DNA from 2 places in the Cellvibrio fontiphilus genome. Region 2 is predicted to be linked to the other one. Evidence: predicted binding sites of a transcription regulator. Region 2 holds the regulator's gene; the other holds the start of a gene.
What was found. The regulator FliA, encoded in region 2, starts transcription of late flagellar genes. The targets are predictions, from matches to a motif close to TAAAGTTATNNNNNNNNCGGCCGATANCC.

Region 1: a site for FliA is predicted at 6,991-7,019, ahead of fliD (flagellar filament capping protein FliD). Genes of this name have one in related genera too.

What each region holds. Positions count from the first base shown of each region.
Region 1 is NZ_JBHRTF010000003.1:544,038-559,692, forward strand. Features, by position in the region: gene ACFODX_RS08020 (flagellin N-terminal helical domain-containing protein) at 1-1,093, shown strand, start outside; gene ACFODX_RS08025 (flagellar protein FlaG) at 1,153-1,542, shown strand; gene ACFODX_RS08030 (flagellin N-terminal helical domain-containing protein) at 1,975-4,089, shown strand; gene ACFODX_RS08035 (CHASE domain-containing protein) at 4,230-6,878, shown strand; gene fliD (flagellar filament capping protein FliD) at 7,057-9,111, shown strand; gene ACFODX_RS08045 (acylneuraminate cytidylyltransferase family protein) at 9,268-9,966, shown strand; gene ACFODX_RS08050 (N-acetylneuraminate synthase family protein) at 9,938-11,035, shown strand; gene neuC (UDP-N-acetylglucosamine 2-epimerase) at 11,028-12,152, shown strand; gene ACFODX_RS08060 (polysaccharide pyruvyl transferase family protein) at 12,158-13,312, shown strand; gene ACFODX_RS08065 (motility associated factor glycosyltransferase family protein) at 13,400-15,484, opposite strand.
Region 2 is NZ_JBHRTF010000003.1:423,356-439,010, forward strand. Features, by position in the region: gene flhA (flagellar biosynthesis protein FlhA) at 1-1,236, shown strand, start outside; gene flhF (flagellar biosynthesis protein FlhF) at 1,294-2,883, shown strand; gene ACFODX_RS07475 (MinD/ParA family protein) at 3,048-3,872, shown strand; gene ACFODX_RS07480 (RNA polymerase sigma factor FliA) at 3,998-4,741, shown strand; gene cheY (chemotaxis response regulator CheY) at 4,939-5,322, shown strand; gene ACFODX_RS07490 (protein phosphatase CheZ) at 5,356-6,159, shown strand; gene ACFODX_RS07495 (chemotaxis protein CheA) at 6,186-8,558, shown strand; gene ACFODX_RS07500 (protein-glutamate methylesterase/protein-glutamine glutaminase) at 8,651-9,796, shown strand; gene ACFODX_RS07505 (flagellar motor protein) at 9,796-10,545, shown strand; gene motD (flagellar motor protein MotD) at 10,572-11,504, shown strand; gene ACFODX_RS07515 (ParA family protein) at 11,782-12,621, shown strand; gene ACFODX_RS07520 (chemotaxis protein CheW) at 12,618-13,661, shown strand; gene ACFODX_RS07525 (chemotaxis protein CheW) at 13,801-14,286, shown strand; gene ACFODX_RS07530 (DUF2802 domain-containing protein) at 14,343-14,726, shown strand; gene ACFODX_RS07535 (YciK family oxidoreductase) at 14,845-15,597, opposite strand; gene ACFODX_RS07540 (HAD family hydrolase) at 15,639-15,655, opposite strand, start outside.

The sequences.
Region 1 (15,655 bases), 120 kb from region 2:
GTCGCAACGTGGCCAGTTGGTACTGACCTCTGACGATGACAAGCCAATTACTATCAGCCGTGGCAACACCGGTAGCCAATTGGATCTGAATAGACTGGGCTTCCGTGAAAGTCAGTCAGGCGGTGTAATTGAAGGTGCTGGTCTGACCACTGCTAATGCTGATGCATCCTGGGGTGTTGGCGACCTGACTATTAATGGTGTGGTTATCTCCAACAAAGATACTGATAGCCTGATCGGAAAAATTAACGCTATCAACAAATCCACTTCCGACACTGGCGTGACTGCTAATGCATTCTCCAGTGCCGTGATCGACATGAGTGGTGTGAGTATCGCAACTGCTTTTGCTGGTGGTCAAACCGAGTTCAAACTGAACGGTATTAACGTAGATTTGACTGGCGTAACGACACTCCAAGGTATGGTTGACGAACTCAATGATCTGAGCAATACCACCGGTGTTCGCGCGGCCATCTCGGGTACTCGTGTCATTCTGGAGTCAGATCAAGGGGCAATCCGCTTCTCTGATACCACTACTGCAGCAAACAGTGTGTTTGGTACTGATAACGCCGGTTTGGTGGGTGCAACTATCACCGAGTTTATGTCCGACTCTACTGAGGTCGCAGCAGCAGCCAGCTTGGCAGCCGCCGGCCGCGTAGTAGAAGCAGGCATTAAGTTGACCAGCTCCAGTGGTAACCCTATCAGCGTTGAGCTGGGCATCAATGCAACAGCCGCTGAGATCGGTATTCTGGAAGCTAACTCAACTGCTGGCGGTGCCTTCGGTTCAGCGATTGCCTCCATCAGCATCGATACCCAAGCGAACGCGCAGAAAGCTATCAAGGTGATCGACAATGCCTTGACTACCATCAACGATGTGCGTTCAAACCTCGGTGCGATCAATAACCGTCTGGACTTTACAGTATCCAACCTGGCGAACATCTCAGAGAAAACGTCTTCTGCTCGCTCTCGGATTACTGACGCCGACTTCGCCGCGGAAACTGCAGCACTAAGTCGTTCACAAGTACTGCAACAGGCTGCCTCTGCGATGTTGGCTCAGTCAAACGCTCGTCCACAACAGGTTCTGTCTCTCTTGAGATAAGTTAACCCAACCCTCGCATAGCCCCGGTTATGCGAGGGATTTCATTTGAGGGCCAGGTTATGAGTGACATGACTAAAATAGCTGCTGCACCGGTTCAGGTTTCACCTGTACCGGTGTTGTCGCAGGCGAGCGGTACTAAAGGTCAAAAAACCGGCAACGATTTGCCGCCGGTTGCCGTAGGTACTGCCGCTCCAGCGGCGGCAAACGTCAATCCACAGGCAATGCAAGAGCAGGTTCAGGCCGCCGTTGCGCAAATGAATGAATATATTCAGAGTACACAGCGAGATTTAAATTTTAGCTACGATCCTGAATCTGGTGAGACGGTTGTCAAAGTGTTGGATCGTGAAACGCAAGAAGTTATTCGTCAAATTCCTGATGAAATATTTTTGCGTTTGGCGCAGCAACTGACTCCCGATGAGCCGGTTAGTTTGTTTAGTGCGCAGGCGTAAAACTCTGTAAAAACAAGGTGTTAAACCATTTTTTTTGGCTGCTGTGAACGGGCCGGATGAACTAAAAAACGCGAGCTTGCAGATGCCGGCTCGCGTTTTTTTTGCTTAATAGTTTTTATCATGTTGTTTCAATTCTGCATTAAAAATTCTTACGCGGAGTAACAAAACACATCGCGCTTTATATTTGGTTACAGCCTTTTTGATCTAATTATTTCACTCGCAATTTCTCCTGAAAAAATCCTTGGCACAGTCTGTGCAAAAGTCCACTTAGGCGACCCGTATAGAAATCCTGTTGGTATTTATTTCTTACAAGTCTTGCCACGAAGTTCTCACAAACGGCGCAATTTCGGTTGCCGATGTTTCTGGGCTTCATCAGTCGGCTTGTCACAGCACACGCAACTGTGAACAGGAACAATCATTAGGAGATTTATTATGCCTTTAGTCATTAACACCAATGTCGCTTCCTTGAATTCACAGCGTCAATTGATGAACTCAGGAAATGCGCTGGATCGGGCAACCGAGCGTTTGTCTTCCGGTCAACGTATCAACTCTGCCAAAGACGATGCCGCGGGCCTGGCAATTTCTAACCGTATGACTTCGCAAATTCGCGGGCTGGATCAGGCGATACGTAATGCGAATGACGGTGTGTCATTAATCCAAACAGCGGAAGGTGCGCTGCAGGAGACCACCAACATTTTGCAACGTATGCGCGAACTGGCGATTCAGTCTGCCAACGGTATTTACTCCGATGCTGACCGCCAAACATTGGATGCGGAAGTACAGCAACTTATTTTAGAAATGGATCGCATCGCAAAATCCACTTCATTCAACGGCCAGAAACTGCTGGATGGATCACTTGGTAAAGTTCAATTACAAGTTGGTTCTGATGCGAACCAGACGATTGAACTAAAAGTTCAAGCGATGGATGCCAAAACCCTGGGTATGGGCTCTGTCAGTGTGGATGTGCTTGGTGCTGAATTTAGCTTATCGCTATTCTCGTCTACTGCAGGTACTGATATTCGCGATGGCGATATCTTGATTAATGGGCAGTCCATTGGAGAGTTTGATGCTGCCGCCAGTGCGGAAACAAACACCTTGGCGGAGTTCCTGGTCGCTATTAACGAGCGGCTCAGTGGCGTTACCGCATCTGCAATGACACAGCTCAATGCATCCCAACTAGGCAATGGTGTTATCGATAACGATGCGGGCCAAGGCCTGGATATCACGGTGACAGCGCTCAATGGTGCGGTTCAGAGTTATCAAATACGCGAAAACACAACCAGTATGGATGAATTGATCGAAACGATTCACCGTATCACTGGTGGTGAAATACGTGCAGAGGTAGATGACAGTGGAAAATTGTCGTTGACCAACAATACCGGTTCCACAATCGCCGTTTCAGCAGCAGGTGGTCTGGATTTGCAATCTGCAGTGGGTATGGCCGCCTCTGTTGGTGATGGTTTGGATCAACGTGGACAAATTGTGCTCACATCGGAAGATGATAAACCTATCAAAATTTCCCGTGGTAATACCGGCAGCCTGCAGGATTTGAATAGACTCGGCTTCCGTGAAAATCAGGGAGGCGGTGTCATTGAGGGTGCAAGCATAACAACGGCAGCCGCAGAGGCCTCATGGGGCGTGGGTGACTTAACCATCAATGGTGTAGTTATCAGTAATAAAAATACCGATAGTCTTATTGGTAAGGTCAATGCGATCAACGCCGTGAGCAACGATACCGGAGTCACCGCTAACGCCTTCTCGACAGTCACTATCGACACCAGTGGAATGAGTATCGCGACTGCATTCGCAGGCACTGCCGATAATATCTTGCTCAACGGTGTCAATATCAATTTGTCGACAGTAACTACTGCCCAAGAGTTGGTGGACACCTTTAATGCCAACAGCAATACAACGGGTGTAACTGCGTCCTTGTTGGGTAACAAGATCGTGCTTGAGTCTGACCAAGGGGCGATTCGCTTTAACGATGCAACGGCAGACAGTGCATTTGGTGCCGCTAACGCAGGTTTTTCAGGCGCTGAATTTACCAAGTTCATGGCTGATGGCACTGAAGTGATTACCGCTGGTTCCATTGCTGATGGCCTGCGTGTTGAAGCTGGCATTAAATTAACCAGTGCTAACGGAAATCCGATCAGTGTTGAGTTAGGTATTAACGCAACTGCGGCTGAAATCGGCTTGCTGGAAGCTAACTCAACGGCTGGTGGCGCGTTTGGAACTGCAATCGCTTCTATCAGTATCGACACAGCAGCCAAAGCTCAAAAAGCAATTGGCGTGATTGATAAAGCGCTCACCACAATCAATGACACTCGTTCGCAACTTGGTGCGATCAACAACCGGCTGGACTTTACTATGTCTAACCTGGCGAACGTTTCTGAGAAAACCTCAGCGTCGCGTTCACGGATTGTGGATGCTGACTTTGCGGCGGAAACTGCAGCACTGAGTAGGGCGCAAGTGTTACAGCAGGCTGCACAGGCAATGTTGGCGCAATCCAATGCGCGGCCAGAGCAGGTGTTGCAGTTACTCAGATAGCAATATAAATAAACCATGCATAAAAAAACCGCAGCATGCTGCGGTTTTTTTATGCCTGTAAAATCTGGCGAATTAGAAAAACCTTCCAGCTAATAATTATCAACTAGGCTTAACTCATTAATATTACTGGCTGTTTTGGCATGTCATCTATTTTGGGTTCATCTTCATTCAGGGCGCTGTTGCGCATACTGTCACTCGCAGGGGGCTACTGGTTTTCAGGCTGGATCTCCCTGCAATTAGCTATACCTCCGGGTTTTGTTAGCGGGTTATTTCTGCCTATGGGGATAGCGTTGGGAGCCATCCTTATTTGGGGTTGGTCGATGCTCTTTGGGGTATTGATTGGATCTTGCTTGCTTAATATCTCCGTTGTTTTGTTAGCGGGGCAGTCATTTTCCTGGGCAGTGTTTAGTTTGGCCTTTGAAATTGCGCTTGGCAGTGCACTGGCGGGGGCATTCGGGGCATGGCTTATTCGTCGTTATGTTGGCTTTCCCAACGATTTAACTGATGAGCGCAAGATTTTTCTTTTTTTTATTTTGGGTGGCCCAATTGCAACCAGCATCAGTGCCAGTGTCGGTTCATTGGCGCTATTTTTTAACGGCATCATTCAAGGTAAGCAATTGTTTTACAGCTGGTGGACCTGGTGGATTGGCGATGCTATCGGTGTGCTAATCGCAACTCCGCTGATGTGTATTTTTTTTGCTGCCCCGCGAAACGTTTGGCGTAACCGCCGTGCTGCTGTGGGTGTACCACTGGTATTTAGCTCTATCGTAGTGGTAGTGGTGTTTGTGATGGCTAGTATGAGTGAGCAGAAAAAAATGGAGGCACAATTCAGGCAGGAAGCCCAGGTTGTTGTTTCTTCGGTTAAGTTGGGGCTGTCATCGGTAGAATATATATTGGCCGCTCTGGGCGGGCTCTTTATTTCGTCCGATAACGTTACGCGCAAAGAATTTAGTGCGTATATCGACCATGTTATTGTTAAAAAGCATGGTGTGTCCGGCTTTTCCTGGAATCGTTATGTCCGCCGTGATGAGCGTGAAAATTTTGAACAAAAAATGCGCAGTGAGGGCTTTGAGGGATTCTATATAAAAGAAAAAAATGCATCGGGTACTTTTGTAAAAGCGAGTGAGCGTGATGACTATGTTGTCATCGGTTATATTGAACCTTGGCAAGAAAATAATGCTATACATGGTCTTGATGTCGCGGTAGATCCAGTTCGTGCTGCTGCCTTAAATCGCGCTCTGGAATCCAATGCATTTGCTGTCACCAGCCCCCTGCAATTAATGCAAGACAAGCAATATTCTCCCGGTGTTATTGCCTTTTTTCCGGTGTTTGATCTGGCCCGATTAAACACACTGTCAGCTAATAAAAAAAACTGGTTGTTGGGTTATGCCACAGCCATTGTACGCACTAATGATTTGATCGCCGATACGCTTACCCCATTTAAAACCGATGATTACAATCTAATTATCACCGATATCACCCAAAAGGCTAATCCGCTGCGTTTTTATACCAAAGGGCAGGTAGCAATACCGGCGTATGCACAGGATCTGATTTTAGAGGAGCGTGTTGTCTTGGGGGGCCGAGAGCTATTGATCAGTGTCAGTCCAACCGAAAAGTTTTTGTCTGAACACGTCAGTTTGCAAGCCTGGTTTGTCTTGGCGGGTGGCTTGTTATTTTGTAGTTTGTTAGGCGGTTTTTTACTATCGATTAGTGGGCGTACACAACATGTCACCAACTTGGTTGAACAGCGTACACGTGAGCTAGCATCAATATTTGAAAATGCTGCCGAAGCCATTTTAGTCGTCGATGAAAACGGGGGGATTCAAAAAGCTAACCCCGCAGCGGCGACATTATTTGCTTATCCGCTCGCTGATTTTAGGCACCTACAGATTGTTGCCTTAATACCTGCTTTGCAGGGAAGGTTGAATGAGTTGCATCTTGCCGTTTTACCTAGCGAATTGCGTGAAACCATTGGTCAGCGTAGCGATGGCGCCAACGTTAGTGTAGAACTCAGTATTAGTCCGGTAGATATCAGTGAGCAAAAGTTCTTCACTTTTATCATTCATGATGTCACGGCGCGCCGCAAAGTTGATCTGTTAAAAACTGAGTTTATATCAACGGTTAGTCATGAATTGCGCACCCCCTTAACTTCCATCAAAGGTGCTTTGAGCATAGTGCTCAGCGGTAATACCGGTGTGCTCGATGAAAAAGCCAACCATTTATTGGCGATTGCCAAAAATAATGCGGATCGTTTAGCGCGGCTGGTAAACGATATTCTGGACATAGATAAATTGGAGTTTGGCAATGTGCAGTTGAATATGCAGCCAGCACCTATTTATCCACTATTAAAACAAGCAGTGGAACAAAATCACGCCTACGCTGAACGTTATTGCATCCACTTGCAGCTGGATTTACCGCGTGAGGCGTTAATGTCGCTTAGAGTCAACATTGACGCAGATCGATTTCTCCAGGTTATGTCCAATTTGATTTCTAATGCCATCAAATTCTCACACCGCCAATCAGTAGTGCGTGTAAATTTACAGCGCGAAGAAGACAATATTCTGATATCGGTGATAGACACAGGGCAGGGAATTCCTGATGAGTTTCGCCAGCGCATATTTACCAAATTTGCCCAAGCAGACTCTTCCGATACCCGTCGGCGGGATGGTACTGGGCTAGGGTTGAGTATAACCAAAGTGATTGTTGATGCCATGGGCGGGAGTATTGACTATGTCTCTACCGTCAATAAGGGCACAACCTTTACTATCCGACTGCCAATCGTGAGTTGAATCATTACTATTCAACCCTTTGCTGTTATCCATAGTTGGCATTTTTTATGCTTTGATCATTTGATGGGAATATTTGATGGGAATATTCCCCAAAAAAAGCGGCAAAAACGGCTAAAGTTTACCCACGGGTTGCCGCTATATTTACGAAGCGGTAGGCCTTTGGGTTGGGGGTAATTTCATGGTAAGCACTACATCGAGCACAACAAACAATGCATCGACAGGTTCGAGCATTATCAGTGCCTTGGGCACAGGCTCAGGTATCGATACCAATAAGCTGGCAGATCAACTGACAGAAGCCAGTAAAATGGCTCAAGCTGGACGCCTCACTACCAAGAAAACCCTGCTGGAAACACAAATTTCTGATTTCGGTTTGTTGCGCAGTTCATTGTCAAAGTTGGAAACCGCTGCCGCTGCTTTGGGAAGCGCGGATACCTTTAATGCCAAATCCCTGTCGATACCCGATACCAAACTGCTGGCCATGACTAAATTAGATGCCAAAGCCGCAGCGGGTAGTTATCAATTAAAAGTAGAGCAAATTGCCCAGTCCCAATCACTTAGTTCGGGCAGTTTTTCGTCGCTCACCTCACCTGTGGGCAAGGGTACTCTGACACTGCGTTTAGGTGAGTGGAACGCAGGCCTTACTACTTTTGGGGTGGATTCCACTAAAACCGGTGCCACCATCACGATTGACGACACCAACAATTCCCTCACTGGATTACGCGATGCCATTAATAAAGCTGATATCGGTGTATCGGCCAGTATCGTTGGGGATGGCGGAGCCTACAAACTCCTACTAACGGCGAACTCAGGTGCTAAAAGTGAAATTGAAATCACCGCCACGGAGGATGCGGGAGCATTGGGTTTGGCCAGTTTCAATTTCAATGAAACTACACGTAACCTAACCCAACAACAGGAAGGATTAGACTCCAAAATCCGTGTTAATGGTTTGTTGGTGAGCCGTGAGTCCAATCAGATTAAAGATGTTGTTGAGGGGTTGGAGTTCGATCTGTTTGAAGCTTCACTCACAGAAACAGTGAGCATCACCATTGCAGAAGACAAATCAATTGCTGAGCAAACAATTCGCGATTTTGTGACTGCCTATAACACCTTCAAAACTGAAGTGGAAAAGCTGGTCGGATTTGATACTGAATTGAAAGACTATGGCAGCCTGCATCGCGATCCCTTGGCGAAAAATCTGATGCAAGGCATTCGTAATGTATTGTCTTCTTCTGTGCCTGGCTTGAGCGATGGATTTACCAGTTTGTCCAATTTGGGAATTCGTACAGAGTTGGATGGTTCATTAAAGATTATTGAAACAGAAGGAAATACCGGCTTTCGCGCTGCTATAGATAATAATTTCGATTGGGTGCGTGATCTCTTTGTCCCCAAAACTTCATCATCAGTTACTAATATTGACGTGACTAAGTTTTCTGCAAAGAGTCAGCCCGGTAATTATGAGGTTGTCATTACCCAGCAGCCATCCAAGGGCATGTTAACTGCTAATGATGTTGCATTAACTTTTCCGATTGATACGACTGGAAAGGACTATCAGTTTAAAATCAAAATAGATGGCGCTGAATCTGCATTGATTTCACTACCGGATGGGAAAATTTATGCATCAGGTGCCGAATTGGCAACAGAGTTGCAGAGCTTGATTAACTTGGATGCAGATATTAAAGCGGCACGCGCTACTGTATCGGTGAGTTTCTCCAGCAATAAATTAGTGTTTACCTCAGATGCTTACGGCTCATCCAGTAAAGTAGAGTTTTCCGCTATAGGTGCAGACATTTCAGACTTGGGAATTGCCCTTGGCGCGGGTACCACAGGTACCAATGTAGGCGGAACCGTAAACGGTGAGGCCGCTTTTGGTTTTGGAAACGTACTTTTGCCAGCCCTGGGGAGTAAAGCAGAGGGCCTGAGTATGACGGTTCAGCCAGGCGCGACCAGCGGCACTATTACATTTTCACGCGGCTTTTCTGGCACCATGACCAGCTTGGTTAACGACTTCCTAAAGACATCCGGTCTTATCAAGGAGCGCGAAACTTCTATTAACAAAGATATTGATAAGGTTGAAAAAGACGAAGAAGCGTTGGATCGTCGCAGTGATGCTTATCGTGCGCGGTTGATGGCGCAATTCCAGGCGATGGAATCCATAGTTCGCGGTTTGAACTCTACCGGTGATTTTTTGGATGGAATTCTTGATCGCCTACCTTTTACCGCTAAAAGCGGCTGATAAATAGTCTTTTAATTACTACCCAGTCTTTAGAGCGGCTTCTGCCGCTCGGTTCACTCGTTTATCCCTGTTAATTCTCATTCCTTCCGTGACCTTTGGCAGAACCTTTGCTATATAACTAATTACTATTGCAATCGTCAAAAGTTGGACACTCCTATGCCAAAAGTATTCGCGCTCATACCTGCACGCGGTGGATCAAAGGGCATACCGCAAAAAAATATTGCCCCACTATTAGATCAACCGCTGATAGCTTATACCTTGCTTGCAGCTAAGGCATCGGGGGTGATGGATCACATCTATGTCTCCTCAGATGACGATCAAATTTTATCTGTTGCGCATTATTACGGCGTTGAGCGCCTAAAGCGTGACCCACACTTGGCCCGGGATGAATCACCTACTGATCCGGTCATTAGTGAATTTATTCATCGGATTAAACCTGCTAATAAAGACATTATTGTCTTGCTGCAGCCAACTTCACCATTACGCACTGCGGAGCATATTTGTGATGCTTTGGCTGAGTTTCGCGATTTTCCAACTTGTCACAGTTTGATCAGCGTGTATGAAATCAGTAATAAATACATGAAAGCTTATGTGGGGGGCGGGGAATTTTTACATCCCTTGGCGGGTGAACATACATCTTATACTCGTCGGCAAGATCTGCCATCGTTGTATATGCCCAATGGCGCTATCTACATTTTTAAAGTGGAAGATTTTCTGCGTGAAGAAAAAATTCCGCGCACTCACATCATTCCTTATTTAATGTCTGATGAAGATAGCTTGGATATAGACACTCCTAATGATTTGATTGCTGCAGCAGAGCGCTTGAGTGAGAGGAAAGACAACAATGACAAATAATGTAATTAACATTGGTGGTCGTTTGGTAGGCCCGGATTATCCCCCGCTGGTAATCGCGGAAATAGGCATTAATCATAATGGTTCACTGACTATTGCTAAAGAAATGGTAGATGCTGCGATAGCCGCAGGTGCTGAAGTCATTAAACATCAAACCCACATAGTGGAAGACGAAATGGCGGGGGAGGCCAAGCGCATTAAGCCCGGCAATTCCGATAAGCCTATTTATAAAATTATGGAAGAGTGCGCCTTAAGTGAGGCTGACGAAATTGCTTTGCAACAGTATGTTCTGGCAAAGGGCGCAATTTTTATCAGTACACCTTTTTCTCGTGCCGCTGCCGAACGATTGGAGCGCATGAATATTCCTGCTTACAAAATTGGTTCAGGTGAATGTAATAACTATCCTTTAATCAAACATATTGCTCAAAAGGGAAAGCCGATTATTCTAAGCACGGGCATGAATACTATCGAAAGTATTGCTAAAGCTGTTGCTATTTTTCGCGAATACCAGGTTCCTTACGCGTTAATGCATTGTACGAATATTTATCCAACGCCTCCTGAGTTGGTCAGATTAGAAGCGGTACGTGAGTTGCAACAGGCTTTTCCTGATGCAGTTGTTGGTTTGTCAGATCATACGGTGGGTAATTATGCATGCTTGGGTGCGGTTGCTTTGGGTGCAGATTTATTGGAGCGCCATTTTACCGACTCCATGTCGCGTGAAGGTCCGGACATAGTCTGTTCTATGGACCCTGCCGCGTTAAGCGAATTAATAAAAGGTTCTGCGTTATTGCATAAAATGCGTGGTGGTAGAAAAGGCATAGTAAAAGAGGAGCAGCCTACAATTAACTTTGCCTACGCTACGGTTGTTACTATTAAAGCAATTAAGAAAGGCGAGTTATTTACTGCAGAAAATATCTGGGTAAAACGTCCCGGCACCGGGGAAATATTGGCTGAGTTTTATGACGATGTGATAGGTAAAGTGGCGACAGAAGATATAGCGGCTGATGAACTGGTTGCCTATCGACAAGTTGCTGGTTTGACGCCTTTTAAAGCAGGAAATAGCTGTGAGTAAAAGAATAGTTTTTCTTTCGGGCACCCGTGCAGATTTTGGAAAAATTCGCTCACTGCTCGATATATTGCAAACATCCCCTGAATTTGAGGTGCATATTTTTGTTACTGGAATGCACATGTTGCGTAAATATGGATATACCTGCCGTGAGATTGAGCGACGCGGTTACAAAAATATTTATCAATACATTAATCAGAATTACAGCGACACAATGGATTCGGTGTTAGGTAAAACCATTGCTGGCCTATCAGATTATGTTAAGGAAATTCAGCCTGATATGCTGGTTGTTCACGGCGATCGAGTTGAGGCGCTGGCTGGGGCAATTGTTGGCAGTCTGAATAATATTCTTGTCGGGCATATCGAGGGAGGCGAGGTATCAGGTACGATTGATGATCTTATTCGTCACTCGGTGAGCAAGCTTTCGCATTTGCATTTTGTTACCAATGATCGGGCAAAGCAGCGTTTAATTCAGTTGGGTGAACTTGATAAAAATATCTATCCCATTGGTTCTCCTGATGTGGATTCGTTATTTTCACCTGACTTACCAACGCTAGATGAAGTAAAGAGTTGGTATGGTATTCCTTTTAATAATTATGCGGTTATGTTGTTTCATCCGGTTACGACTGAAGTGGATGATGTGGCGCGGCAAATCAATGAGTTGGTAAATGCAGTAATTGATTCAAATAAAAACTACATTGTTATTTATCCAAACAATGACAGTGGTAGCGATAAAATTATTACTGAATATTCGCGCATTGAAAAAAACACCTTAAATTTTAAAGTCTATCCATCCATGCGTTTTGATTATTTTCTAACTTTGCTAAAGAATGCCGAGTTTATTATTGGTAACTCCAGTTCGGCGCTAATGGAGGCGCCTTATTATGGCGTTCCGGCTATCAATATTGGTTCTCGCCAATCGAATCGGGCAAATTTACCTGGTGTTATCAATTGCTCGGCAGACTATGCTGCTATATCTGCTGCACTTGCTGATATTGAAGGATTGAAGCCTGAACCTATTAAACATTTTGGTGATGGCGATAGTAGCCAAAAGTTTTTTTCGATACTACAGAAAGAGCAGTTTTGGAATACCAATAAACAAAAAACTTTTGTGGATCTATAAAATTAATGAAAGTTCTTCATGTGGCGAGTTTTACAGGCAATATTGGTGATAATGCCAATCATATTGGAATGCGTTCACGGTTGGAGGCGGTTTTAGGCGCCAGGCCTGAATATACTGAGCTTGAGATTCGCTATTGTTATCAAATCTATACCGGTGAGCATCGTTGGTTTTTTGATGATGATTTTGTCGAAAAGGCCAATGCTCATGATTTGATTATTATCGGCGGTGGTAACTTTTTTGAGCCTTGGATTACTGATTCTGCAACAGCCACTACGATCAATATTACTAATGAAAGACTGGAAAAAATTTCCAAGCCACTGGTTTTTTATGGGGTTGGGTTTGATATTCATAAGGGAGCTACTACTGAAAACCTTAAAAAATTTTCTAGCTTCCTTTGTCAGTGCATAAAACAATCAAATGTTTTTGTTTCATTTAGAAATGATGGCTCATTGAAAAACTTAAAGCTGGCTTATCCTGATCGGCCGGATTTATGGAGTGCAATTGATGTTGTTCCCGATGGTGGTTTTTTTTATAAGGTAGGGAAAACACCCTCTCCTTATATATCGGGTGAGAGTTTTTGGGGCATTAATATCGCCTCGGATATGGAGTCGCTTCGTTTCCCTGCTGGGCAAATAAGTGGGATTACCTGGAAGGAGTTTTTAACCGAATTCGCTGGATTTTTGCAGCAGTCTCTAGAGAAGAATCCACAGCTTAAACTTATCTTCTTTCCTCATATCTTTCGCGATGTACTCTCCATCGGTGAGTTTATGACGTACATGGATGATCGTTTGTGTCGCGATAGGGTAGTAGTTGCACCTTTTAGTTGTGGTTGGGGGGCATGTAATCATTTGTTTTCTTTGTACCAACGATGTGAATTGGTTTTGGGGATGCGCTTTCATACCAATGTTTGCTCAATAGCAATGAATATACCGGCAATACCGTTGGTTAGTTACCCTAAATTGAAAGACTTATATGAAGAGCTTGGATTTGAAGAGCGGGTAGCTGTAGTTAATAGGAGAGGGTTTTCTGAGGAGCTTTCAGTTTTGTCCTCCCTTGTTAATAAAAACTCTGTAAGAAAAAGCAACAAGGATCTAATTGTGAAGCTTGGTGCCATTGCGGATTCATTCTTTGAGAAAATTAAGGTTCATTCTTTCAGCTAAAGTTTCAGATCCTATATTTCAATTTTCTAACTTCAGTCCCCCTGTTTTTCAGGGGGATTTTTTTTGCGGTGGATGTTGCTCTTGGTACTATGATTCTTTTGGCTTAATTTTCTCTGCCAGATTGCGTGAGCGAGTATCTGTTTTGAGCAAGTTGTTGAGAAGTTTTTGTTCTGCATGATCCATAAAGTCTAGATAGTATTGTTTCCCATTGTTAAATATCTCGACCCCCTCTTCGATGCTGCTTCCGTTATACAATGATTTGGCAAGCACAAAGTTAAAAGAATGGACACTGCCTTTTATTAAAGAATATGCATATTGCATGATCTTATCTTTCCCTGCCGCAATGGCTAGGTTGTGGTGCTTGGTGAGCATCAAAAATGCTTCACTACGACTATGCGCATCAGGAGTAAAAATTTCTCGAAATTGAGTGAATAAATTCAGTACAGGTGAGAATTTATTAATCACCTCGTCATTATTTTTAATTTTCTTGAGGCCATTCATGCTGAAATGGCTATCAAAAAGCTTTCTTGTATAGCTGCTCTTATCAAATGCTTGGTATTTTTCTAAATTGATATCGGCATAATGGGTAGGTTTTGCTCCCCTAATAAATGCGCCTTCGCTGGTGTTGTAACAGTGAATATGTGGGTTTTGTTGCAACAGTGCCTCTATCGATAGTCGCGCATGTGAATAAACGGTTGTACTGGTAATTTTATTACCAAAATTGCCTTCCAGAGTGATATTGCTTTCTGCATTGTGTTTGTACAAATTAAGGCTTTCTTGATGCTCTTCACCGATATCGTAATGTTTGCTTAGTGCTGAGTGGTGCGCACCGTCGGCAGCAAACCCGAAGTCCATCCCAAATAAATATATTTCATTGAAGCCAAGAGCGGCTGAAAAGGCCATTCCGGTATTGCCAACCGTGGGGTTAGACAGGGCCATATTAATTACAAATTGCTCTTCCCCAATATATTGGCAAATAAAATGGGTTCCCAAGTCATTGCTCTTCATGCCCATGCCCACGGTATTGAACAGTGCGTATGTGTCCGGGTGGACAGTATTTAGGCCAAGCAAAATTATTTCTTTACGAATTTCTTCTGTAGTGGAGGTCTCAATCCATTCAACAACCGGTCGAGTACGCTCCATTTCAATATGGAAGTCAGGTTTGATTCCTAGTTTTATTAGTGACCCCAATGCGGTGCCGCAAGAAAAAATAACGGCTTTGTCTCTATTCGCGAGTAAAAAATCTTTTGCTTTATCTAATGAAGGGCCGTTGGCAATTACGAATGCAGGTTTGTCACGATAATTTTGATTTAACAAAACATGGTCGCGCAATATGGGAACTTCATTGCGGTAGTTGGCAACTGAGTGCGACAGGCTGATTTGCTCATCATCAAAATAACCCATAGCACCTATCAAAGTTGGCAGTTTTTCAAAGAACATTGATGTAGTGGCCTTCATTTCAGGGCTACTCAGATGATCAAAGAAATTTGGTTTTGCTGCATTGAACAAGCCTATTTGATTGAGATACACACGGATTTGCTCATAACATTCATCCGGTGTTTGACCGAGAATCAAATTAAATGTGGTGTTCTCACGATCAAAGTGCTCATAGAGTTTGTGCCAATCCAGGGTGTGTAATGCAGCGTAAAAAATGTCTTCATGTGGTTCGATGATGCATAAATGCTTGATATCAGTCACTTGGAGTAGCTGCGTTATGTGAAATCCCAAGCCTATTCCCATTACCAGCATAAATTGTGTTTCTTGCTCCAATGGAACCATGATGTTGGTGAGTTCTTTGGAGTTTATATAGTCAATCAATGGATTCATTTTACTGATGTGAGCATCATTTTCTGCATCCAACGCTTTGGTTGTACGAGCGAGCACCCGGTAGCGCGATGGATAAAGTTTGTATTGATTGACGTATTCCTGACAAAAAATTAGCGGGTCTTTGTTAAATACAGGAGAGTTTCCCATATCAGCATTAACGAGGTTGATATAGCCCTCAGGCATTAACATCATTTTAATTTTTGTGGGTATGTAGTTTCGATACTTATTGTAAATAGTCGGTTCAGCCTGACTAAAAAACTCCATGTTTTTTTGAAACATCATCTCCAGTTCAAGATTTTTTTGTTTGAGTTCTGCTTGGCGAATGATTTCTTGGAGCTGATCCATGGGTTGCCTCTGAATATATGACTGCCAAATAAATGACGTATAGCTAGTAAATTATCGAACTACGCAGTTTTTATGCCAGAAGTATAGTCACTTTGCTCCATATCACCATGATTTACTGTGTCTCACTATATTTCGAGCAATAAAAAACCCGCATTGCTGCGGGTTTTTTTG
Region 2 (15,655 bases):
TACTACATCCACTGGCGCAAGCAACAGCCTGCCGCGGTGGAGGACAACTCGTTTATCCCCGCCGGTGCACGCTTGGCCGGAGAAATGCCCACAGGTGGTGGTGCGCCGGCCGGTGCGAGTATCGCGCCACAACGCAGCGCGCCGGCGCTACCGCCTGGTACACCTGAATCGCCTGAACTGGGTTGGGATGATGTACAGCCAGTGGATGTCATTGGGCTGGAGGTTGGTTATCGCCTCATTCCGATGGTGGATAAAAACCAGGGTGGTGAATTGTTGGGGCGTATCAAAGGCGTTCGTAAAAAGCTGTCACAGGAAATGGGGTTCCTCATTCCCTCGGTGCACATTCGCGACAATCTTGACCTGAATCCAACCGGTTATCGCATCAGTCTCATGGGGGTATCCATGGCGGAGGCAGATGTTTACCCGGATCGTGAATTGGCGATAAATCCGGGGCAGGTGTTTGGCTCGCTGGATGGTTTAAAAACCAAAGATCCGGCGTTTGGTTTGGATGCTATTTGGATTAACCCCAACCTGCGGGAGCAGGCGCAAACCCTGGGTTATACCGTGGTAGACCCGAGCACCGTGGTGGCGACCCATCTCAATCAAATTCTGCAGCAGCATACCTTCGAACTGCTGGGCCATGAGGACGTACAAAAACTATTGGATATGCTGGCGAAGACTTCGCCCAAACTGGTGGAAGAGCTAGTGCCTAATACCATCAGCATTAATGTGCTGCTGAAAGTCCTGCAGAACCTGCTGCGTGAGCGGGTGCCTATTCGCGATATTCGCTCCATCGCCGAAGCTTTGGCGGGCAGTGGTATCAAGAGTCAAGATCCCGCCGCTTTAACCGCCTTGGCGCGGGTAGCACTCTGCCGACAAATCGTCCAAAACATCATAGGAAACGAGCGAAACCTGCCTGTAGTAACGCTTGAGCCGGGTTTGGAACAGTTATTGCTAAATACCGTTCAACAGGCACAAAAAGCTGGCGCTGACGATAGTGCGTTTATCGAACCCGGCTTGGCGGACAGGTTGCAGCAGTCGCTGATTACCGCGGCCCAGAAGATGGAAATGGCGGGTAAGCCGCTGGTGTTACTGGTTGCTGCACCTCTGCGTCCCATGCTGGCGCGCTTTGTTCGTCATAGCGTCCCCGATATGCGGGTTCTGGCTTACAACGAAGTGCCTGACAACAAACAAATCAGTATCGAAGCCAGCGTAGGTGCTGACAAAAATGGCTGATTACCTTAGTGCAATTTAATGGTTAACCAGGTGGCCCACCCCGGGCGGGAGTTGAATATGCAAGTCAAACGTTTCGTAGCTGCCGATATGCGCCGTGCGTTGGAATTGGTTCGCCAGGAGCTGGGGCCAGATGCAATTATTCTCTCCAGCAACCGTATCCCTGAGGGAGTGGAGTTGCTGACTACCATGGGTTCGGATTACGAGCTGAAACAGCTTCAAACCCGTCCGTTTTCCGAGGCGACTTTTGCCCCCAGCGAGCCATTGCTGAGTGATGGCGATTTATCGCCACGGGTTTTGGAGCGCCAGCCTGCGCGTAAAAATGTGGCGCCGGTAATCAGCCAGATTCCCGATCACCCCAACGCCGGTAAAACCGGCGCTCAACTGGCGGACGATATAGAGCGCGCGCATCAACGGATGATTGCGGCCCGCAAGGCAGAGGAATCTGCCAAAGAATTTTTGGTGGGTAAAAATACGGTGGTAAATGCTGGAATTCCGCGCCATGCCTCTGCGCCGGCGGCATCGCCCAAAAAAGGCATGAGTGCTGCGGAGCGCTATCCGCTGGTTGATCCGGCGCCGGCACCTGCCGCCAAGACCTTAACCCCTGACTCACTGTCATTTCGCGATGCCTTGCTCAGCAATACCCGCAGTGTCCAGGATCAAAAAATCGATGCGTTGCTCACTGGCAATCACATCGCCAACAACACAACCAAGCCCACCGTTGCTCCAGTGGTTTCCGCACCGGATGTGCTCGATCAAAACGCCCAATTGAGTGAGTTGCAAGCGGAAATCGCCGATATGCGATTACTGCTGGAGCAGCAGCTGGATCGTTTGACTGGTCAGCAAACCATCGCCAACGACTCCCCCATACTGGCAAGTATTGCTCGTCGTCTGGAGCGCCTGAGTTTGCCAAAAGAAGTAATCGCCAAAGTGATTAGTGCTTGTACTAAAACCAAAACTCTCGGTGAAGCCTGGCCGGACGCTCTGGCCAATCTGGCCCATCAGCTGCCAGTGAATGGCCGTGATATTGTCGATCAGGGCGGTATTTTTGCGTTTGTTGGCCCCACTGGTTCAGGTAAAACTACCACTATCGGAAAGCTGGCCGCGCGCTATGTGCTGCAGCATGGCGCTGACAAGGTGGCGATTATCACCACCGACACTTATCGCATTGCGGCTCACGATCAATTGCGTTCGCTGGCGCGTATTTTGCGCGTGCCGGTGCGTGTGGTCGATGAAGCTAACCCACTGGATGCAGTATTGCGCAGCTTGCGTCACTGCTTATTGGTGTTGATCGATACGGCAGGTTTCCGCCATGGCGACCCGCATTTAAAGGCCCAGCTGAAAGCCTTGGCAGATCAACCGCAAGTGAAAACCTATCTGGTAATGTCATCCAACAGTCAGGCGCAAATGCTAAAAGCCTCGGTGCATGCCTATGGTGCTGCGCGCTTGCAAGGGTGTGTGCTGACCAAGCTGGATGAAACCGCTGGCATTGGTGAAGCGCTGGGCGTGGTGATGCAAAGCCGCCTGCCGATTGCCTACACCACCGATGGTCAGGACATTCCCAAAAATCTGGAAGTGGCGCGAGCACACCAGTTGGTGGCCCGTGCTGTCGCTTTGCTTAAAACGACAACAGCAACGGCGGTTTCTTAACCAGTAAATCTATATAAGCCCATGATTTTAGCGGTGAAACTGAAATTTATCGGATCTTTTTCCAATCCCTATCTATACTCAGTTCACCAGTGGCGCGCGACAAAAAGGTCGTAATACTGAACAGCGGCCGCGCTTAAAAAGAATATGTTTGGAGTTACCTGTAGATGAGCCAAGTGCGACCCGTTCAAGTTATCGCCGTGTCCGGCGGCAAAGGCGGAGTAGGCAAGAGCAACATTTCCGTCAACCTGAGTATTGCCTTGGCAGAATTGCGTCGTCGGGTGGTATTGCTGGATGCTGACTTGGGGCTCGCTAATGTCGATGTATTGTTGGGCATTCGTGCAACTCACACACTTGCCGATGTTCTGGCGGGAACCCATTCGCTCAGTGATGTTCTGGTCACCGGCCCCGCCGGCGTAAAAATAGTACCCGCTTCATCAGGCGTGCAACGCATGGCCGAATTGAGTAGTGCAGAGCACGTCGGCCTGATCAATGCGTTTAACGAATTGTCAGATCAAGTGGATATTTTGGTGATAGATACTGCTGCCGGGATATCCGACACGGTGGTGAGTTTTGTGCGCGCCGCCAACGAAGTCATTATTGTTGTCTGTGATGAGCCATCCTCAATCACCGACTCCTACGCCCTCATTAAATTACTCAACAAAGAATATGGAATGCAGCGCTTCCGGGTTGTTGCAAACATGACGCGCACCCAGCAGGAAGGTATGAATATGTTCAACAAACTGAATACCGTTTGTGAGCGTTTCCTGGATGTAACCCTGCAGTTTGTTGGTCAAATTCCGTTTGATGAAAACGTGCGCAAAGCTGTGCAAAAGCAAAAAGCGCTGTTGGAATTTGCGCCCAATTCCAAAGCGGCGGTAGCAATTCGCGCACTGGCTCAAGCCGTTGATAAATGGCCACTGCCTTATTCGCCCACCGGGCGTTTGGAGTTTTTTGTCGAGCGGTTATTGCAGGCAGCAAACGCGCGTTAATAAAGAATAGTGTGCCCATTTGCCGGTTTCGTTGCGGCGAGTGATATCGGTGAGTTGCCGGTTGTAAACAGGTGAGGCGAGGGTGCCAGTAGTGACGGCAGTTTCTGCCAAACAGAAGGTGTTCGATGGCCGCAGTCAATGGTTTAGCCATGTACGATAAAAAGACCTTGCTCGATGCGCAAATCAATATCGAAGATTTCGCTCCGCTGGTAAAGCGCATCGCCTACCACATGATGCTGCGCATGCCTGCCTCAGTGCAGGTCGATGACCTTATTCAAGCGGGCATGATTGGTTTAATTGAAGCCTCCCAAAAATACGATGCCTCCCGTGGCGCCAGTTTTGAAACCTACGCAGGTATTCGTATCCGTGGTGCCATTGTGGACGAAATGCGTCGTGGTGATTGGGTTCCACGCTCTGTGCACCGCAATGCGCGCCGTGTGGCCCGCGCTGTTGCCGTAGTAGAGGCGCGCACCGGGCGTGATGCGAGCGATGCGGAAGTCGCCGCTGAGTTGGAGGTATCGCTAGAAGAATATTTTGAAATGCTGCAGGACGCCAACGGCAGCCGTCTTTTCAGTTACGAAGAAACCTTCGGTGAAGAAGACAGCAATATCGATGCGTCTGAACACAGCAGCGCCTTTGCCAGCCCATTGGAAGGTGTACAGCGCGAAGGGCTTAAACGCGCGTTGGCCGATGCTATTACCCAGTTACCTGAACGCGAGCGCATGGTGCTAGCGCTTTATTACGATCAGGAATTGAATCTGAAAGAGATTGGGTTGGTATTGGGTGTTAGTGAATCCCGTGTTAGCCAAATTCATAGCCAAGCGGCCGCTCGCTTGCGCAATCGGCTGGGCGGTTGGCAGCCCACATAAGTTGAGCAAAAAGTAATCGCTCTGATCGAATTAGATTAAAGTCTGAGCGCTCAGGTGCTAATTAGTCTGTAAATACAACAATTTGCGCTATTATTTGCAGTAAAAGTTGAAGATTTACGCGCCGTCACTGGCTAGAGCTTCAACTCCTACTAGACTATGAATTAACAAAATTCCCTTCTGGGTTATTGGAGGTTGCGTTGGATAAGAATATGAAAATCCTGATTGTTGATGACTTTTCAACAATGCGGCGGATCATTAAAAACTTGCTGCGGGATTTGGGGTTTTCCAATACCCACGAAGCAGATGACGGTGTCACTGCTTTGCCCATGCTTAAAAATGGCGATTTCCAATTTCTGGTGACTGACTGGAACATGCCTGGCATGACCGGTATTGACTTGCTCAAAGCGGTGCGCGCTGATGAAAAGCTCCGCACCTTGCCAGTACTTATGGTAACGGCTGAAGCCAAGCGCGATCAGATCATTGAAGCGGCTCAGGCGGGAGTAAATGGTTATGTAGTCAAACCTTTTACTGCACAGGCGCTGAAGGAAAAAATCGAGAAAATTTTTGAGCGGGTTGGATAAAACCGTCGATTGAATAATAAATAAGGCGTCGCCATGGCATCAGAAACCCAAACATCCTTCAATGACGAATTTGTCGTCGAATTGAGAGAGTGCGCCAAGTTGCTTGCAGAAAAACTGCAAAGTAACCAAATCGAAGAAGCATCGATTTTGATTCAGACGATTACCCAGTCGCGCGACCGACATATCTTTCAATCTGTTGGTCGTTTAACACGCGGTTTGCATGATGCGATTGTCAATTTCAATGTTGATGCAGATTTAAGTAAAGAACCGCCCAAAATTGAAAATTCGGATATCCACGACGCTTCAAACCGGTTGAATTACGTTATTGAATTAACGCAAAAAGCCGCTGAAAAAACCATGGATGTGGTAGACGAAGCAGCCCCTATTGCGATGAACCTTGGCCAAGAAGCCAGCAGTTTGCGCAGCGAGTGGGCGCGACTAAAGCGCCGTGAAATGAGCGCAGATGAATTTCGTCAGCTCTATGAGCGCATGGATGTTTTTTTAGGCCAAATGGTTACTGGTACTGAACAGCTCGGCAAAAACCTGCAAGACATTGTGCTTGAACAGGGCTTTCAGGATTTAACTGGCCAGGTCTTAAAACGCGTTATCGGTTTAATCAATGATGTTGAAAAAGATTTAGTAAGTTTGGTGCGAATTGCCGGGCAGGTGGAAGAGATCACTGGTCTTGGTAATGATCGTGAAACCGTCGCACACGATATGGAAATTATGCACAAACGTAAAACTGAAGCCGAAGGGCCACAAATTAACAAAGAGCGGGCAGATGTAGTATCCGGGCAAGATGATGTGGATGACTTGTTATCCAGCCTTGGTTTTTAAACTGCAGGTCACTCGAGGAAAGTTGAATGAGTTTTGGTGATGACGAGGATATCCTCCAGGATTTTCTGGTAGAGGCAGGCGAAATTCTCGAGCGCCTCAGCCAGCAATTGGTTGACCTGGAGCAGCGCCCGGAAGATAAAGATTTGCTCAATGCGATCTTCCGCGGTTTTCACACTGTAAAAGGTGGTGCTGGTTTTCTGGCGCTTACCCCCATGGTGGAATGTTGTCACCTCACCGAAAACCTGTTTGATATTTTGCGTAATGGCAAACGCGCTGTTACTTCGGAATTAATGGATGTTGTGCTTTCCGCATTGGATATGGTGAACCAGCAGTTTGAGTTGGTATCCCAACGCGAGGAGTTGCCACCCGTAGACCAAGGGTTAATTGCTGCACTGGAGCGCCTGGTTTCTTGCGAAGATCTACACGAAAGTGAAGCATCCGAAACGCCAGCAGAGGCAGCGGCGCCAGAGCTAACGAGCCATTCTGATAATTCTATTCAGCACCACTCCGAGTCCCAGCCTGCGTCGGGCGACATCACAGATGCAGAATTTGAACAGCTGCTTGACGCCATATCCGGTGCGCAACCAGCAGCCAGTTCTGCCAGTGCGACATCCTCACACGAGCCTGCTCCCACAGCAGTTGCCAGTGGTCATGATGATATTTCTGAAGATGAGTTCGAGGCATTACTCGATCAATTACATGGCAAAGGCAAGGGACCAGGTATTCAAACCCCACCAGTCGCCCCAGTTGCTGCAAACCCGGTAGCGGCAACGGCAACAACAGCTTCTGGTGATGAGATTTCAGAAGACGAATTTGAAGCTCTATTAGATCAGCTGCACGGTAAGGGCAAGGGGCCAGGCATCAATGCTGCTCCTGCGCCAGTTGCTGCAGTCTCTAGCCCCGCCCCCGAGGCTACCAGTGGGGCAGGCGACCTGATTACAGATGATGAATTTGATGCGTTACTTGACCAGTTGCACGGTAAGGGTAAGGGGCCGGGTACGGCTGCAACTGACAGCCTAAACACTCCTGCAGCCGCGTCATCGGCGCCAGTTGCCAAACCAGCAGCACCAAAAACTGCCCCCAAACCCGAGTCAAAACCAGAAGCGGCTAAAGCAGCGGCGCCAGTGCCGGCGGCTAAAAAAGTCGAGCCCGCCAAACCCGCCGCTGTCAGTGCCCCAGTCGCCGCACCTGCGGTAGATAAAGAGGCTCCTGCAGTGGAGACCACCGTGCGTGTGGACACCCAGCGCCTCGATGACATTATGAATATGGTGGGCGAGCTGGTTTTGGTGCGCAATCGCCTGGTGCGCTTGGGTAACGGCTCAACCAATGAAGCCCTGGCAAAAGCAGTGGCCAACCTGGATGTTGTGACCGCGGATTTGCAAACATCCGTGATGAAAACCCGCATGCAGCCAATCAAAAAAGTGTTTGGCCGCTTCCCGCGTGTAGTGCGTGATTTGGCGCGTAGCCTGCGTAAAGAAATTAATTTGGAATTAGTGGGTGAAGAAACCGATCTGGATAAAAATCTGGTGGAGGCGCTTGCTGATCCACTGGTGCATTTGGTCCGCAATTCGGTTGACCATGGCATAGAATTCCCCGATGTGCGCGAGGCTAATGGTAAGCCTCGCGTTGGTCAGGTGGTGCTTTCTGCAGAGCAAGAGGGCGACCATATCCTGCTGTCGATCAGTGATGACGGTGCGGGTATGGATCCGGTGAAACTGCGCCGCATCGCCGTAGAAAAAGGCATGTTCGATGAGGATACCGCTAATCGTTTGTCCGACACCGAAGCCTACAACTTAATTTTTGCTCCCGGTTTTTCCACCAAAAAAGAAATTTCCGATGTGTCCGGCCGTGGCGTCGGCATGGATGTCGTAAAAACCAAAATCACCCAACTTAACGGCACGGTGGAAATTAAATCCGAGTTGGGAAAAGGCACCCGTTTTATTATCAAAGTGCCACTGACTCTGGCAATCATGCCCACCTTGATGTTTATGCTTGGTCAGCAAACCTTTGCGTTTCCACTGGTCAGCGTGAATGAAATCTTCCATATGGATCTGACCAAGAGTCACATAGTGGATGGACAGGACTGCGTTGCTATTCGCGATCAGGCGATTCCACTTTTCTATATGAAAGATTGGTTAGTAAAAAACGCTTTTGGTCATCGTCCTGATAACGCACACGTAGTCATAGTTACTGTGGGCTCGCGTCGTGTGGGTTTTGTAGTGGATCAGTTGATTGGCCAAGAAGAAGTGGTAATCAAACCTTTAGGCAAAATGCTGCAGGGTACGCCTGGCATGGCGGGTGCCACTATTACCGGTGATGGCACCATTGCGCTGATTCTGGACATTCCAAGTTTGTTGCGTCGCTATGCAAAAGGTTCTGCCGGCTGGGGGCATAGCTAATTTATTGAGTGCCATGGTGGTACTGGTTAGGCGATTTAATGCGGCCTCTTCGTCTATTCTTTTTAAATATTTTCCCTTGCGGAGCGCGATAGATGCCTTTCCGGGTATTAGTAGTTGATGATTCCAATTTCTTTCAGCACCGCTTGAAAGACATTATTAATGAGCATCCGGAATTAAAAGTTGTTGGCATCGCAAGTAATGGGCGTGAAGCTATCGATAAAGCGGCGGAATTAAAGCCGGATATCATCACCATGGATTTTGAAATGCCGGTGATGGATGGTGTTACGGCAATAAAACACATCATGTCTAACCGCCGCGTGCCCATTTTGATGTTTTCGTCGCTCACCTACGAAGGCGCTAAAATTACGCTGGATGCCTTAGCGGCGGGTGCTCTTGATTTTATCCCCAAGGATTTTGCCGAAGTCTCGCGCAATTCCGAAGCACTTAAGAAAAAGCTGCACGAGCGATTAATCACGCTGGCTGGTTCAGGTAGCCGGCCTGTACCCCCTGCTGCGGTCACATCGGTTCCTTCGTCTACATCGGGCACTCCAAGTATTAACTCCTCATTCAAACCCTTAAGCACGCCTGCACCCTTACCGCGTGTTGCACCTGTGGTTACCGATGAGCCAGTACGTGCATCCTCGGGGTCTGATTCCTATCGCCTTAAAAATAAACCCAAGCTCCTTGTTATTGGCGCCTCTACAGGCGGGCCGGTTGCGCTTGCTGAAGTATTAATGGCGCTGCCAGCTAATTTTCCGCTGCCTATAGTGCTTGTGCAGCATATGCCGGAAAATTTCACCAAAGCCTTTGCGGAACGCCTTAATAAGCAGTGTCATATTCGCGTTCGCGAAGCGGTAGACGGTGACCAACTGCAACCGGGTCTTGCATTGCTGGCACCCGGCGGTAAACAGCTTATGCTGGATAAGCGCAATGGCGGTTCAGTGCGTGTTTTGCCAGACGACGAGCGTGTGAATTACAAACCCTCGCTCGATATCACCTTTGGGTCTGCTGCCAACAATTATGCAGACAAGGTATTGGGCGTAGTGTTAACCGGTATGGGGTCGGATGGCTGCAACGGCGCACGGCTATTAAAAGAGGCCGGTTCATCACTCTGGTCACAGGATGAAGCCAGTTGTGTTATTTATGGCATGCCCATGGCGGTAGCTCGCGCTGGGTTAACTGATAAGGTGCTAAGCCTCAAGGATATAGGGCCGCGCTTGGTGAAGGAGCTTATGTGATGGATTTGCTCAGTATTATCGGCGTCATCCTCGCGTTTGCCGCCATTATAGGGGGCAATTTTTTAGAGGGCGGAGGCATTGGGACTCTGGTCAACGGGCCGGCTGCATTGATTGTATTGGGTGGTACTTTTGGTGCGGCCATGTTGCAGACATCAAAAGTAAATCTACGCCGTGCATTAAAAATTGTTAGCTGGGTTTTTAAGCCCCCCTATGTTCCTTTCAAGCAAGGTATAGCGAATATAGTTCGCTGGGCAGCGGCGGCACGCAAAGACGGTTTGCTGGGTTTGGAGGAAATTTCCGAGCGCGAAAAAGATAAATTTGCCAAAAAAGGTTTGCAACTATTGGTGGATGGTAATGAACCAGAAGTAATTCGCCGCATTCTGGAAACTGATTTGATAGTGAATGAGCAGCGAGATTTTGACGCAATTAAATTTTACGAATCCATGGGTGGCTATGCGCCTACCATTGGCATTATTGGCGCCGTTATGGGCTTGATCCATGTGATGAACAACCTCGCAGACCCAGCGACTCTTGGGCCTGGAATTGCTATCGCTTTTGTGGCCACAATCTATGGTGTTGCGCTTGCGAATTTAGTGTTTATTCCCATCTCCAATAAACTACGCATGTGTGTGAATGAAAACTCACAATACCGCGAGTTAATTATTGAAGGCATTATCGCGATTGCTGATGGTGAGAATCCGCGTTCTATTGAAATGAAATTAAACGGTTATTTGCACCCGCTTAACTGACCTTTGTTTATGTGAGTAGTGCGCTTATGGTTCGCCGCAGACGAGAAGATATTCATGTCAACCACGAGCGCTGGCTGATTTCTTACGCAGATTTCATCACCTTATTGTTTGCATTTTTTGTGGTGATGTATTCCATTTCCCAAGTGAATGACAGCAAGTACCGCGTATTGTCCGATACCTTTATTGAAGCTTTTCACCTACCTACAGATTCTCAAGCCAACAAAGAGCCTTCTGATCAAGTGGCGCCCGCTGCCGATTTGATTTCGCCTATCGATATGGGGAAATCTACCCACGATGTGGAGCAAACAGACGAAGTGCCGCCACAGATTGTCGATAGCAGTCAAAATGCTGTTAAGCAACTGGTTCCGGCTGAAACAGCTGACGCAGCAGTCAAAACCAGCGATGAACTGACGCAGATTTCCGATTTGGTTTCTGAAAAGTTTGCCCCGCTCATTAGTGATCAGGTAATTCAGGTTTCAAGCAATGAACTTTGGCTGCAGATAGAGTTGAAGGACAGTATTTTATTTTCATCAGGCAGTGCCGATACCAGCGAACAGGCGCGACGGATTTTTGATGAAATCGCCGCAATTCTCGCTGGCTACTCCAATCCGGTTCAGGTGGAAGGGTTTACCGATAACGTGCCAATCAACAGTCCCAAATATCCCACGAACTGGGAGCTCTCTACGGCGCGTGCCAGTGCGATTGTTAAACATCTTGCGGCGAAGGGGGTGGCGCCTGAGCGTTTATCGGCTGTTGGTTATGGTGAGTACCAACCCAAGGTGCCTAACGATTCGGAGCAGGGCAGGGCGCAGAATCGCCGTGTTGCCATTATGATTGCCAAGCGCAAAATGGATCGTCCCCGTGCATCACTGGAGGCTACAGCCAGCTCCACTCCAACCAGTTCTTCTACATCCAGCGCTGCTGTTGTTATTTCGTCCGGCTCCAACCCCGTGAATTAATAGGATTTACTTGCTTCGTCCCCTCTCGTTTATCAAAAGCCTGCCGCTATAAAGTAAAAGCTCGGTTGTTAACTTGCAGTTGTTGCCTGCTGGGCAATACTTAGTTTTCCTTGATTAAAAAGTGATCTTTTCTGCATTGGCATCAAGGTGAATAAAGGCGACAATTGAATTATTTGTTGTGTTACCTAGAGGTGCATTCTGGCAATAGGCATAATCTTTGCTTTTGTCGCTGTAATGAACAAAGTGACTGGTAATTGACGCCGGTGAGGGTTGAATTGTGCGTGTGATAGCGATAGCAAACCAAAAAGGCGGTGTGGGTAAAACCACTACCACAGTTTCCCTGGGTGGCTTGATAGCGGCTACCGGGAAGCGTGTGTTGCTATTGGATATAGACCCTCATGGTTCCTTGTCCACCTATTTTCGTCAGGATCCTGACAATCAATTACTGAGCAGTTATACCTTGTTCCAGGAGCGCAAGAGTCTTACGCGCGAGTCTGTGTCCCGTTTGATAGTGGCAACCGATTTTCCCAACATCAGTCTGATCCCTTCGGCTACCGCTCTCGCCACGCTTGAACGCCAAGCCATAGGGCAGGACGGCATGGGGCTGGTGTTGAGTCGCGCCTTGGCACTCATCGCCAATGACTACGACTACGTACTTATCGATACACCTCCCTTACTTGGTGTACTCATGGTGAACGCTTTGGCCGCCTGTCAGTATTTGGTGATTCCGGTACAAACCGAATTCCTTGCTCTCAAGGGCTTGGAGCGTATGGTAAACACCCTGAACATGATGTCTCGTTCGCGCAAAAAGGCGCTGGATTACACCATAGTGCCAGTTATGTTTGATCGCCGGACCCAAGCGTCGGTAACCAGTTTGCGCACCATTCGCAATACCTATCCCGCACAAGCCTGGCCTGGTCATGTACCCGTCGATACACGCTTTCGTGATGCCAGCAAAGCGGGCATACCTCCGCATTTGTTTGATCCTGCGAGCCGCGGCGTGGAGGCTTATATTGCGCTTTGGCATTGGCTGGAGAAAAAGATTCGTGCTGATGAACTGCAACAAGTTCAACCAGCCACTATGACGCTGGTAAACAAGGCGGGTGTGGTGTCGTGACAAACCGAAAAACGCCTGAGGGCGATATAGAGTCACCGGATGCGAGCTTGAGTCATTATTTTGATGACTTGCTCGGTATAGGTGATGTAATTGGTGAGGCGATTGCGACGATGGAATCGCAGCCTGTTTCGGTTGCTGCCAATGCGGGATTGGCGCGTGTAGTGAATTTGCCGACAAAAAAAAAACCATCGGAAAAACCTCTCAAAAACTCTGCAGGTGTTGGTTCCAAACCAAGAGCGCTGACGAAATCTGATACCAAAAAAACGCTGCTTGCCGATCCTGTACAAACACCAGAGCAAAAGCAACAGCTGGAAAAGTTGCTGCAATCGGTGAGCGCACAGTTACTGGTTGAGGCCCCGGTGGTTGACTCGCCCAAGGTGGCAATACCTGTTGCGCTCGGCACTGAGTCCAAAACACACTTCGTTGTTGATGAAAATGAAATTCAAGAATGGGACATAGGCACACCCGACGAGGTGCCTGTGGACGTCGGCACGGATCTGGCGTCCGGGCATCTGCAAGTTGCTACTGAATCTCATACCGGTTTCAAAATGGACGGTTTGGAGTGGCTTGAAAATGGTAGGCCGCAGTGGGCTCAGTCGCGCTTTGATGTGCTGTTGTTTAAGGTTGCTGGTCTAACTTTGGCCGTGCCACTCATCTCACTTGGGCAAATACAGCCATTAACAGATGAATTGACTCCTTTGTTTGGTCAGGCGGATTGGTTTATGGGCCTGCAACCGACGCCTGCTGGAAAAATTCGCACAGTGAATACGGCTAAATTTGTGATGCCAGAGCGTTACGATGACTCTTTTTTGCAGACCGCTAAATACGTAATGTCTATTAACGGTGTCCCCTGGGGGTTGGCGGTAGACTCGGTAAACCAACCCATCACCTTGCAGCCCGAGGATGTAAAATGGCGTAGTGATCGAGGCAAACGCCCCTGGTTGGCTGGAACGGTTAAGGACCATATGTGTGCCTTGCTGGATATCCCGCGTATTGGTCAAATTTTGGTAGAAGCAGATAAAAACTTCGTATCGGCTTGATCGGTTTTCCTTCCAAGCTTGAAAGTCTATGAGCCTCGGCTCACGCAAACAAAAGTGGCATGAGAAAAGTCATCGGCTATAGTTATAGCGACATTTACATGATCTACTGCCGCGTTGGCAGTGAAGAGGAATATTAAACATGGCAACTGATGCAGCAAAAAATAAAAGCACTGACGATCCCATATTGCAGTGGGTAACTTTCCGTCTGGATGGAGAGACCTATGGCATCAATGTAATGCAAGTGCAGGAAGTGCTGCGTTACTCGGAGATTGCTCCTGTGCCGGGCGCGCCCTCCTATGTGCTGGGTATTATCAATTTGCGTGGTAATGTGGTGACGGTTATCGACACCCGCCATCGCTTTAACTTGTCCAGTGGTGAAATTACTGACAATACCCGTATCGTGATTATTGAAACAGATCGTCATGTGATTGGCATTTTGGTCGATAGCGTTGCTGAAGTGGTTTATTTGCGTCAATCTGAAATTGAAATGGCACCGAATGTGGGGAACGAGGAGAGTGCAAAATTCATTCAGGGTGTATGCCACAAAAACAATGAGCTGTTAATTCTGATTGACCTGAATAAATTGCTGACCAGTGAAGAGTGGTCAGAGTTGGAAGATATTTAAATTTATTCTCCCTTGATTGGCCTTTGCCAATGAAGGGAGATTTTAGAGACGTATTCATGACACTGCTGGAAATTGGGCTGCTCATAAGTTTAGGGATTGGCTTGCTTGCCTTGGCTTGTGCATTGGTTAGTTTGCGTCGTGTCCGCTTGCAGGCGAGTGCGACTGAAAAACTGATGCAGAAACTCATGCGTGAAGTAGCTGCTTCGAGCAGTGGTTCAGTGGGTATGGGCCAGCGTTTATTAGCGATGGAAAAGCGTCTGCAATCAGAGAGTAAAAAAACGGAAAAAATCGATTACTACAATGACGATGAATTCCAGCCTTACTCGCAGGCGGCGCAAATGTTCAAAATGGGTATGGATTGCGAAGAGGTTGCGCGGCGTTGCGGTTTATCGCGCGCCGAAGCTTCATTGTTGGAAATGATGCAAAAGTCGAGTCGATAATCACTTCGTTTTTGTTATTACTCTTTAGCATTTAATGAATTGCTACATATAAACACAAAAGGCGATCGATGGATCGCCTTTTGTGTTTTTCCGGGTCAGCAATTTAAGTGCTGCTTATTCAGTGGTGAAATTGAAATGAATTGCCACTGATGCCAAGCGAGTCATCGCCCAATAAATACACATAGGCGGGCATTAATACATCGGGGGTTTTAACAGTATCGGGATTTTCAGCAGGATAGGCGGCGGCGCGCATTTCAGTGCGAGTGGCGCCTGGATTTATGCTGTTAACACGAATTCGCGTGGCGCCCTCCAGCTCGTCGTGCAGGGTTTGCATTAAATTTTCTGCCGCCGCTTTGGATGCGGCATAAGCTCCCCAAAATGCTCGCCCTTTAAAGGCAACACTGGAACTGGTAAATAATACGCTGGCATTTTCGGCGCGCTCCAGCAGTGGGAGCAGTGCTTGGGTCATCATAAATGGTGCGTTGGCATTAACTTGCATGCAGCGTTGCCAGGCACTGACTGAGTAATTGCTAATCGGCGTGCGCTCGCCTAAATCAGCTGCATTGTGTAGCAGGCCATCTACACGTCCAAACGTATCTTCAAGCGCATTACACATATCGTCGTAATCTTTTTCTAGCGCACTTTCAAAATTGATGGGATAAATGGCTGGCTGTGGGTGGCCTGCTGCTTCAATTTCATCGTAAACCGCTTCCAGCTTGCTCATGGTTCTGCCGCATAAAATGACAGTCGCTCCGCAGGCGGCAAAAGTTTTGGCAGCACAGCGGCCTATGCCTGCTCCTGCACCGGTGACAATAATAATTTTGTTCTGTAACGAATCAGGTTTTATGGCGTAATCGGGTGGAATATTCATAACAGTTCTTCGCTCAATAATCAGGCTCTGGCAGTCGTTACTTACAGATATTTTTCAA